Linked DNA regions of Methyloterricola oryzae. The main gene of each other region encodes a partner of the protein of the gene in region 2 in a complex. Links are inferred from orthologs where the notes say so. Each region holds a gene or a part of one and is shown on either strand. Other genes may lie near its edges.

Evidence for each region. Proteins that work in one complex are often made in the same cells at the same time.
Region 1: the proteins of uvrB (region 2) and uvrD are in contact, whole or in part, in a crystal structure (PDB 7EGT), measured with the Thermus thermophilus proteins. The link is inferred for Methyloterricola oryzae from one-to-one orthologs. Residues at the interface, in WP_096411307.1 of Thermus thermophilus: Glu23, Leu25, Arg26, Asp27, Gly28, Glu29, Arg30, Phe31, Arg55, Glu326, Asp327, Phe328, Glu379, Ser382, Gln383, His398, Gly400, Arg401; in WP_096412145.1 of Thermus thermophilus: His654, Arg656, Phe657, Gln666, Asp668, Glu669, Lys680, Arg681, Leu682, Ser683, Lys685, Tyr686, Ala687.

The regions. Positions count from the first base shown.
Region 1 is NZ_JYNS01000023.1:7,692-12,776, forward strand. What follows is about bases 1,540-4,461. They hold uvrD (DNA helicase II), read right to left. Parts: upstream 4,118-4,461; coding sequence 1,961-4,117; downstream 1,540-1,960. Other genes in these bases: EK23_RS19310 (DUF2845 domain-containing protein), read left to right, coding at 1,540-1,571; EK23_RS19315 (CDGSH iron-sulfur domain-containing protein), read right to left, coding at 1,600-1,839; EK23_RS19325 (YgaP family membrane protein), read left to right, coding at 4,210-4,461. Outside these bases: EK23_RS19300 (DUF8692 domain-containing protein), read left to right, coding at 67-786; EK23_RS19305 (hypothetical protein), read right to left, coding at 805-1,047; more of EK23_RS19310, read left to right, coding at 1,302-1,539; more of EK23_RS19325, read left to right, coding at 4,462-4,476; EK23_RS19330 (FxsA family protein), read right to left, coding at 4,516-4,944; divalent-cation tolerance protein CutA, read left to right, coding at 4,987-5,085. UniProt on the Escherichia coli protein: A helicase with DNA-dependent ATPase activity. Unwinds DNA duplexes with 3'-5' polarity. Translocates on single-stranded DNA with 3'-5' polarity. Initiates unwinding more efficiently from a nicked substrate than double-stranded DNA.
Region 2 is NZ_JYNS01000001.1:581,336-586,397, reverse strand. What follows is about bases 1,529-4,427. They hold uvrB (excinuclease ABC subunit UvrB), read left to right. Parts: upstream 1,529-1,900; coding sequence 1,901-3,955; downstream 3,956-4,427. Other genes in these bases: EK23_RS02540 (DUF3597 domain-containing protein), read right to left, coding at 4,329-4,427; EK23_RS02550 (pyridoxal phosphate-dependent aminotransferase), read right to left, coding at 1,529-1,834. In the rest of the region: EK23_RS02555 (hypothetical protein), read left to right, coding at 79-258; more of EK23_RS02550, read right to left, coding at 650-1,528; more of EK23_RS02540, read right to left, coding at 4,428-4,697; EK23_RS02535 (sll1863 family stress response protein), read right to left, coding at 4,761-5,060. UniProt on the Escherichia coli protein: The UvrABC repair system catalyzes the recognition and processing of DNA lesions. A damage recognition complex composed of 2 UvrA and 2 UvrB subunits scans DNA for abnormalities.

The DNA of each region.
Region 1 (5,085 bases), on a different replicon or contig from region 2:
AATGTAATCGCGGGCCTGAAGTTAAGTCCTGCAGCAATCCTGATTAGAAGCTGCTTCGCAGAGTCGATGACACCGGTTTGTATTGAAATTTCCCCCACACACGCAGCAAAGCTTCTCGCAGCCATCGTGTGTTTTCTCGGATTGATGCACATCGCCGGTAAGATATCGGCGCTCGCCTTTGGCCATTCCTATTGGCACGGTCTGATTCCACTGTTCGATCTGGACGAGGAATTCAATGTACCTTCCGTCTACTCGGGCCTTGCACTGGCACTTTCAGCGGGTCTTCTGGCGATTACGGCTTTCGCCGAGGCCAAGCTTGGTCGCATCGGCCACCTAGCTTTCTGGGCCTTTCTCGCGTTGGTGTTCCTCTTCCTGGCAACCGACGAGCTTTTTGAGCTGCATGAGCGTTTGGCAAAGCCGGTGCGGAGTGCGCTGAATACCACTGGCGCCTTTTACTACGCCTGGATCATCCCTTATGGCACCGTGGTGTTGCTATTCGGCATATTCTGCTTGCGCTTTCTTGCCCGGTTGCCAAGGAACATCAGTGTCCCCATGGTTTTGGCCGGAACTGTCTATTTGTCGGGTGCCATTGGTATGGAGATGATCGGCGGAGCCTTGGCCGAAGAATTGGAGAGGCCCGAACAGAATCCCGGCTATGTGATTGCCAGTACCCTCGAGGAGTTACTGGAGATGGCCGGAGTCGTCATCTTCATTCATACGCTCCTGCGCTATTTGGCCTTGTTGGGCGTCCGCATCGAGTTCGGGAGCGGGGTAACTGCCGATTGAGGACTTGGGTCGGGCGGCTCACCACTCGTTTTTCATGCCCCAGGGCGTCGATCCATCCACAAGGGGTGCCTTGATGCCCTTTTTCTCCATAGCTTCCAGCGTCTTGTAATAAGTGGCTTCGTGCATCAGGGAGCCGCCTTTGGAGTAAAGGGCGACATAGCGTGCCACCATGTCTACTTCGACGCGAAAATCACCGCCCGCGTCCTCCGTACGGCGCGCGTTGCCATTCCAGTCCACGAAAAAACCAGGTTCTACCGACATCTGTAAAAACTCCCGACAAGTTGAAAACGGTCTTCCGGGTCGTTTGCAAGATGTAAACCAGTTTTCGAATATCCTGTCCAAGGCATTGAAAATAATTGGGTGTCAGCGAACCCGGCAGGAAAATCAACTGTCGCAAAGACAGCAATCAGCGCGCTTCAGCCGGTGCTTTGTTACGAATGGGTAAAATGCGGCGTGTTGGCGACCGGGTTAAACTCACATGCGGTTCTAAAACGAACTTTTAGCGGGGGTTGGGTATGTGGCGGATTTTGATGGTGTCGGCTCTCTTCGTTTTTCTCAGTGGCTTCCGGGCGCCCGATGGCGAGATCATTTCCGAGGGGGACCCGGTGAGCAAAGTCCTCGAGCATCTAGGGCAGCCGCTGCACGTGTCGGAAGATGCCGTACGCCAGATCGGCAGCGACTGGGTCAAGCGCGAGACCTGGACATACAAACTGGAACGGGAAACCTATTACCTGACCGTAGAGGGAGGCAAGCTGGTGGCCGCGCGCTGGAGCCGGGTTCAATGAAGCGGCGAAACCCGGCTCCAAGGCGGGTTTATTCGAGTGTGGCGTGGGTTCCGTCGCAGACGGGCTGATCCTTGGTGTGTTTGCAGCCGCAGAACCAGACTTTCCTGGCTTCCGTCACCTCGTAGGGAACGGGGGAAAACGGGCTTCCCTTGTGGGAGCCGTCGCAGAAAGGCTGGTTGGCTGAACGACCGCAGGCGCACCACCAGTATTTCCCAGGCTCCAGATCGATTCCGTAAGGGCCTTTCTTCGCAACAACGGGTTCGCTCATTCGCGTTTCCTCCAGAATCTGATAAGACCGGCCCAGTGCCGGACGCACGCAGTGTAGCGAAAGTGTCGGCTCGCAGCTACAACGAGCCAAGGCCCCTGTTTGGCGGCGACAAAAGCGCGTTTCAGATCGCCTGCAGGTTGGCGTAAGCCAGCATCAACCACTTGGTCCCGGCGTCGGCGAAATTGACCTGCACCCGGGCCTGGGCCCCGTCGCCTTCTGCCTGCAGAATCACACCCTCGCCGAATTTGGCGTGGCTGACGCGCTGCCCCAGCTTGAAGCCACCCGCACCGCCCTCAGCCTGCGGCACCGCGACGACGGGGCGGCTGACGTTGCCGCGCATGCGTATCTCCTGAACGTGTTCCGGGGGGATTTCGCGCAAGAAGCGCGAAGGTCTGGGATAGGATTCCTTGCCGTAGAGCCGGCGCGATTCCGCGTGGGTCATGTACAACTGGCGGCGCGCGCGGGTGATGCCCACGTAACAGAGCCGCCGCTCCTCTTCCAGGCGTCCGGTTTCCTCCAGCGATTGCATGCTGGGAAATAAGCCTTCCTCAAGGCCCACCATGAACACCAGATCGAACTCCAAACCTTTGGCGGAGTGCAGGCTCATGAGCTGCACGCAGTCCTCGAAGGGATCGCCCTGGCTTTCACCCGCTTCCAGCGCCGCGTGGGCCAGGAACTGGTCGAGGCGGCTCAGGCCCTCGTCCGCTTCCGCCTCGTTTTCGAACTGGCGGGCGGCATTGACCAGTTCTTCCAGGTTTTCCACCCGAGTCTCGGCCTGCTCGCTCTTTTCCTTGCGGTAGTAATCGATGAGGCCTGAATGCTGAATGACCTGATGCACCTGCTCGAACAAGGGCCGCTCCCGGGCCTGCCGAGCCAACTCATCCGCGAGCGCGAGAAAACCGGCGAGCAATCCGCGCGCGCGCGCCGGCAGGGATCCGCCCTGGCTGAGCAGTTGCGCCGCCTGCCACAGCGAGCAGGCCTGATCCCGCGCCAGTTCACGCACCGCATCCAGCGTGCGTGCACCGATGCCGCGGGTGGGGGTGTTGATGATGCGCTCGAAGGAAGGGTCGTCGTCCCGATTGGATAGCAGCCTCAGATAGGCCAGCGCGTCCTTGATCTCGGCGCGCTCGAAAAAACGCAGACCGCCGTAAACCCGGTAAGGAATGCCCAGCGCCATGAGCTTTTCCTCGAACTGGCGCGACTGGGCGTTGGAACGGTAGAGAATCGCCGCTTCGGATCGCCGGTGACCCTCCTGCGCCCACTGGCGGATGCGGTCCACCACAAAATAGGCCTCATCCTGTTCGTTGAAGGCCGCATACAGCCGGATGGGCTCGCCGCCGCCACCGTCGGTCCAGAGGTTCTTGCCTAGGCGGCCCTCATTGCGGGCGATCAGGGCGTTGGCCGCGCCCAGTATGTTGCCGGTTGAGCGGTAGTTCTGTTCCAGCCGCACCAGCTGGTGGGCCGGGTAATCCTGCTGAAAGCGGTACAGGTTCTCGATGCGCGCGCCGCGCCAGCCATAGATGGACTGGTCATCATCGCCCACCACGAAAAGGTTGTTCCGGTCCCGGGTCAGCAGGTTGAGCCAGGCATACTGGATGCTGTTGGTGTCCTGGAACTCGTCCACCAGTACATGACGGAAGCGCCTCTGGTAATGGGCCAGGGGCTCCGCGTTATCCCGCAGGAATTCATGGGCGCGCAGCAGCAGTTCGGCGAAATCCACCAGGCCGGTGCGATCGCACTGTTCCTCGTACACGCGGTAGACGCGCTGCAACTGCCGTTCGAACGGATCGTAGCTTTCCGCCAGGTGGCGCGCGCGCAGGCCTTCGTCCTTCTGCGCATTGATGTACCACTGGATCTGACGGGGCGGCCAGCGCGCCTCGTCCAGTTCCAGATTCTTCAGGATGCGGCGGATCAGCCGGTACTGGTCGTCCGAGTCGAGTATCTGGAAGGTCTCGGGCAAGCCGGCTTCCCGGGCGTGCCGGCGCAGCAGCCTATGCGCCAGCCCGTGGAAAGTGCCCATCCACATGCCGCCGGCCGGGAAATTCAGCAGGGTTTCGATGCGTCCGCGCATTTCCCGGGCGGCCTTGTTGGTGAAGGTAACCGACAGAATGCTGTTGGGTGAGACTGCCTCGACTTGCATCAGCCAGGCGATGCGGTGCACCAGCACCCGCGTCTTGCCGCTGCCGGCGCCCGCCAGTACCAGCATGGCGGTGGGCGGCGCGGTGACCGCCATGCGCTGCGCGTCGTTCAGCGGCTCAATGATGGGGGTAATATCCATGGGTCCATTTTACCGGAATCGTCTTGCGCTATTTCATTTCAGCCTGCACAATCGAAAAGCTGTCCCAATACATAAAAGAGGAGGATTGTGCGATGAATTTTGATTTCAAGAAGATGACCAAGAAAGAGATCAACGTCGGCCTGAAAGACCAGAAGATTCGCTATGGAGCCGGCGCCGCGCTGATTCTGCTGTCGGTAGTGATGGGCAATGTGCTCTTGTTGATCGTGGGTGGCGTCCTGGTGGCCACCGGATTCATGCGCTGGTGCCCCGCGTATTCCGGGATGGGCAAGAGCACCGTCGATCCCAACGATCCTGTACCTGCTCCAAGTGTCCCTCATGGCGAGGGAGAACAGCACTAAACGGATTCCGGGGCAGGTTTTCGGGCCTGCCCCAACGCATCAATCCTCGCGTCTGTATTCCCCTTCTATGACATTGGTCGTCTGGCCTCCAGCCTGCTGTGGGTCCACGCCGTAGCGGTGTTTGACCAGATAGGCGGCGAGGGTTTTGCGCGTGGACGGAATTAGGCAGATGAGGGCCATCAGGTCCGAGAGAAATCCGGGCACCAGCAAAAGAACGGCACCGGCCATGATCAGCATGCCGTCCATCAGTTCCGCGGCTGGCAATTCACCCCGCGCCAGACAGGCCTGCACCTTTTGCCAGGCTGCCCAGCTTTGAGTCCTGAGCAGATATCCGCCCGTTGATGCCGCCGCGAGCAGCAGCAATAGGGTGGGCAGAAAGCCCAGCGTGCCCGCCACCTTGATCAACAGGTAAATCTCCAGGATGGGCAGGGCAAGCAGGGCGATGAGCAGCCCTTGCGCTATGTTCATTCGAACCTCGCTGTGTTTACAATGCAAGCCGAGACTTTTGCCATGAGCCCGGAATATTGTCTAGTCCTGTCTACCTGTCCAGTCGGTGATACGGCCACCAATCTGGCCCGCCTGCTGGTGCAAGAACGGCTCGCTGCCTGC
Region 2 (5,062 bases):
GCCCCATTCTAGCGCGAAAGCCGGTGGCGACGCGCAGACCGTGCCGCTTACAAAATCAGAACCGATGCGAGGTGGAACATGCAAGTACGCTGGATTTTGACCGAGGAAGAGTTCGACGCCGGCATGGAGGAAGGCTACTGGGTGGAGAAGATGCGACCCTTCCTCGGCCAGGTGGGGGAGCAGCGGGAGGGTGATGGGATGGTTGAGTTCGGGGATTCCATCTACCGCATCCCCGATTGTCACCTTCAGGCGATTTAGCGCAGAATTAGGGTTCTTTCCTGCATTGGAGTCGCTCAGCGAAGGCTATTTGAATCCGGTTCTCGCACCGGAAGGCGAGATACTTTTCTTTGCGTGGCCAAAGAAAAGTATCCAAAAGAAAGGCCACCCGACAGCCGCGAAACCTCTTGCGCTTCTCGCTTGCCGGGTGGGTCGGCAGAAGGGCAATCCATTGCCCTCCGCCGCCGCGGCTCGTTCCTGAATCGCCCCGCTGGGCTTATCCACCCGTCAAGCTGCGATGCTCAGCGCGGCTGAATGGGAAATCAAGCGCGCAAATAGCTCGAGAGCACGAATAAGGAAGTTGGTTTGGGTCAGATCCATGGCCCGCGCCATGCCGCCGCCCATTGAGGGCGGCGGCGATGAGGGTCTCGTTTCAGCCCGCGAAGCCGGTCTTCAGCCGGTCCATGGCCTTTTCCAGGTTGGCCATGCTGGTGGCGATGGACAGGCGCGCATGGCCGGGGCAGCCGAAAGCCGAGCCGGGAACGATGGCCACGCCCGCCTGTTCGATCAGGCGCTCGGAGAGCGCCACGTCGTCCGCCAAGCCCATGCGGTCGATGACCGCCTGGATGTTGGGCAGCACATAGAATGTGCCGTCGGTTTCCACGCAGGACACGCCGTCCATCGCGTTCAGCGCGCCCACCACGAAATCGTGCCGTTCCTTGAAGGCCTTGACCATGTGGCGGATGAAGGACTGGTCGCCGTTGAGGCCGGTTTCCGCCGCCACCTGGGAAATGGAGGTGGGGTTGGAGGTGCTCTGCGACTGGATGTTGCCCATGGCTTCGATCAGCCGCTGCGGACCCGCCGCATAGCCGATGCGCCAGCCCGTCATGGAATAGGCCTTGGACACGCCATTCAGCACCATGGTCCTGTCGTACAGGTCGGGACAGGCGTTGAGGATATTGCTGAAACTGCCCTCTTGCCAGACGATGTGTTCGTACATGTCGTCGGTGGCGATGATCACATCCGGGCAGCCTCGCAGCACTTCGCCCAGGGCCTTGAGTTCGTCCAGGCTGTAGGCGATGCCGGTGGGATTGGACGGGCTGTTGATGACGAACAAGCGCGTCTTGGGGGTCAGGGCGGCCTTCAACTGCGCCGGGGTGATCTTGTAGCGCTGCTCCTGCGTGGCGGAGACGATCACCGGCACGCCGCCGGCCAGGAGCACCATGTCCGGATAGGACACCCAATACGGTGCCGGGATGATGACCTCGTCGCCGGGGTTGATCAGCGCCTGCGCCAGGTTGTAGAAGCTCTGCTTGCCGCCGCAGGACACCAGCACCTGCTTCACGTCATAGTCCAGCCCGTTTTCCCGCTTGAACTTCGCTACAATGGCCTTCTTCAGTCCGGGCGTACCCTCCACGGCGGTGTACTTGGTGAAACCGTCGTTGATGGCCTTGATGGCGGCCTGCTTGATGTGGTCCGGGGTATCGAAATCGGGTTCGCCGGCTCCCAGGCCGATGATGTCCTTGCCGGCGGCGCGCATGGCGTTGGCGCGGGCGGTCACGGCCAGGGTGGGGGAGGGCTTGATCGACTGTACGCGGTCGGAAAGTTGTATGCTCATGGGTGGTCGAGGTGGTTCCCGGGGGTTGGTATGAAAGAATTGGCGTCCAAGTGGCAGCAATCGCACATGATACAAGATGAGCCCGCCCCCCTGAATCCTTCCCGGGAAAAAAAGTTCATATTGCACAGTCGCTTCCAGCCCGCGGGCGACCAGCCGGAGGCCATCCGGCAGTTGGTGGAAGGGCTCGGCGACGGCGAGTTGCACCAGACTTTGCTGGGCGTGACCGGCTCGGGCAAGACCTTCACCGTGGCCAATGTGATCGCGCAGGTGCAGCGGCCCACCCTCATCATGGCGCCCAACAAGACCCTGGCGGCGCAGTTGTATGGCGAGATGAAGGAGTTCTTTCCGGAGAACTCGGTGGAGTACTTCGTCTCCTATTACGACTACTACCAGCCGGAGGCCTACGTGCCTTCGTCCGACACCTACATCGCAAAGGACGCCTCACTCAACGAGCACATCGAGCAGATGCGATTGTCCGCCACCAAGGCGCTGATCGAGCGGCGCGATACGGTGATTGTGGCGACGGTGTCCGCCATCTATGGCTTGGGTGAGCCGGCCTCGTATTTCAGCATGGTGCTGCACCTGGTGCGCGGCGACCTGATCGACCAGCGCACCCTGCTGCGGCGTCTGGCGGAACTGCAGTACACGCGCAACGAAACCGAACTGCGCCGCGCCACCTACCGCGTACGGGGCGAGGTGATCGACATCTACCCGGCGGAATCGGAGAAGGAGGCGCTGCGGGTGGAGTTGTTCGATGACGAGATCGAGCGCCTGTCCCTGTTCGATCCCCTCACCGGCGAGATCCTCTCGCGCATCGCCCGCTACACCGTCTATCCCAAGACCCACTACGTGACCCCCAGGGAAAAGCTGCTGGCAGCGGTGGAGGAGATCAAGGTGGAGTTGAAGCAGCGCCTGGAGGAACTGCGCTCCCTCAACAAGCTGGTGGAGGCCCAGCGCCTGGAGCAGCGCACCCTGTACGATCTGGAGATCATCATCGAGGTAGGTTATTGCTCCGGCATCGAGAACTACTCCCGCTATCTCTCCGGGCAGCAGGCGGGCGAGCCGCCGCCCACCCTGTTCGATTACCTGCCGCCGGATTCCCTGGTGGTGATCGACGAGAGCCACGTCACCATCCCGCAGATCGGCGCCATGTTCCGCGGCGACCGCTCGCGCAAGGAAACGCTGGTGGAATACGGCTTCCGCTTACCCTCGGCGCTGGACAACCGGCCCCTCAAGTTCGAGGAGTTCGAGCAGCGCGCGCCGCAGCGCATTTACATTTCCGCGACCCCCGGCCCCTACGAGCGCGAGCATTCCGGCGCCATCATCGAGCAGGTGGTCAGGCCCACCGGCCTGGTTGATCCTGAGGTCGAGATCCGGCCCGCCACCACCCAGGTGGACGACCTGCTGTCCGAGATCCGTCAACGCATTGCCAAGGAAGAGCGGGTGCTGGTGACCACCCTCACCAAACGCATGGCGGAGGATCTGACCGAATACCTGCTGGACCACGACGTCCGCGTGCGTTATCTGCACTCGGACGTGGAAACCGTGGAGCGCGTGGAGATCATCCGCGACCTGCGCCTGGGCAAGTTCGACGTGCTGGTGGGGATCAACCTGCTGCGCGAAGGCCTGGATATTCCCGAGGTGTCTCTGGTGGCGGTGCTGGACGCGGACAAGGAGGGCTTCCTGCGCTCCACCGTGTCGCTGATCCAGACCATCGGCCGGGCCGCCCGCAACATCCATGGCAAGGCGATTCTCTACGCCGATCAGATGACCGGCTCCATCGAGCGTGCCCTGGAGGAAACCAGCCGCCGCCGGGAAAAGCAGACCGACTTCAACCAGCGCATGGGCATCACCCCCAAGGGCGTGGTGCGCGACGTCACCGATATTCTGGAAGTGCCGATTCCAGGCGCCGGCGCGCGTTTCGCGCCCAAACCCAAGACCAAGGTGGCGGAGGAATCGGCGGATTACCGGGCTCTCAAGCCGGCGGAGGCGGCCAAGCTCATCAAGAGCCTGGAGGAGAAGATGTACGCCCATGCCCGCAATCTGGAGTTCGAGGATGCCGCCCGCTTGCGCGACCAGATTCGCCAGTTGCAGGACGAGGCCTTCATCGAGGGCGCCTAGCGCGGATCGTATTGCGAACACTGCGTGGTGGCAGTAATCAAACAGCTACAAAAGTTGTGCTGACCGCGGCCCAAATCTTCAGAATCAAGTGCGCCCGTCATATGGCCAGCAAATCGTCGCGGAAGTTCGCCTCAGGCGTCTTTAGCAAGATCGGCCATACCCAGGCCGCAACGCGGACAGGCCAAAGGCCGATAGATCACTGGCTCTTTATCCCATGCGTCTCGGTATTGCTGAAGGGGCTGAATCCGCTGCAAAGGCCGGTCTCTACGGCAGCGCGGGGAGCGTCAAGGACTTCCCGGGAAAGCAGCAGGGGACCGGCCTTCCGTACGAGATTGGTCCGGTCCAGCGGTCGTTCCGGCCTTTTCTCAAAGGCTCAATTCAGCAGTTCGGTCGGGATGTTGCCCCCGTTGTCGGCCAGTTTTTGCATGACCGTCTTGTGCAGCCACATGTTCATTTGTGCCGAGTCTTCCATCTTCGACGCCGGACACCCGAGTTCGGTGGCCAGTTCCTTGCGGGCGGACAGGCCGCTGTCGAGGCCTAGCAACTTCATCAGATCGACGATGGAGGTCTTCCAGTTGAGCTTCTCCGCGTGGGAGGCGGCGAGACTTTCCAGTTTGGCTACCACATCCACCGGGCTGATGGAGGAAGGCGCCGCGGCAGGTGCGGCCTGGGCCTCCGGCGCTGCCGCGGCTTCCGCGCTGCCGATGCCCAATTTGGATAGAATCGAACTGAATAGGCTCATAGAATCGCCCCCTTTGCTGTTTGGTTGGCTGGTCCGCTGACGGACCTTCTGTCGGCTTCCGCCCTATGCAAAAAACGACTTGATGCGTTCGATGGAATCCGTGACCGTGGTCTTGAAAGTCGCGAGAGACGCTTCGGCTTCTTTTTGAAAGTCTTCCCAGGCGTCCTCGGCTTTGTCCTTCCATTCAGCCAGTGTTGCTTCGCCTTCCTCGCACTTGGAGCGCAGCGCGTCCATCGCCTCGCCACACTGAGCCTTTACTTCATCGGTGGCGCCTTCAGCCTTCTCCGCCAGCGAGTTCATTTCGCCTTTCCATTCCTCGATCTGCCCTTGCAGTTTGGCAATCAGTTCGTTCTTGTCGGCCATGG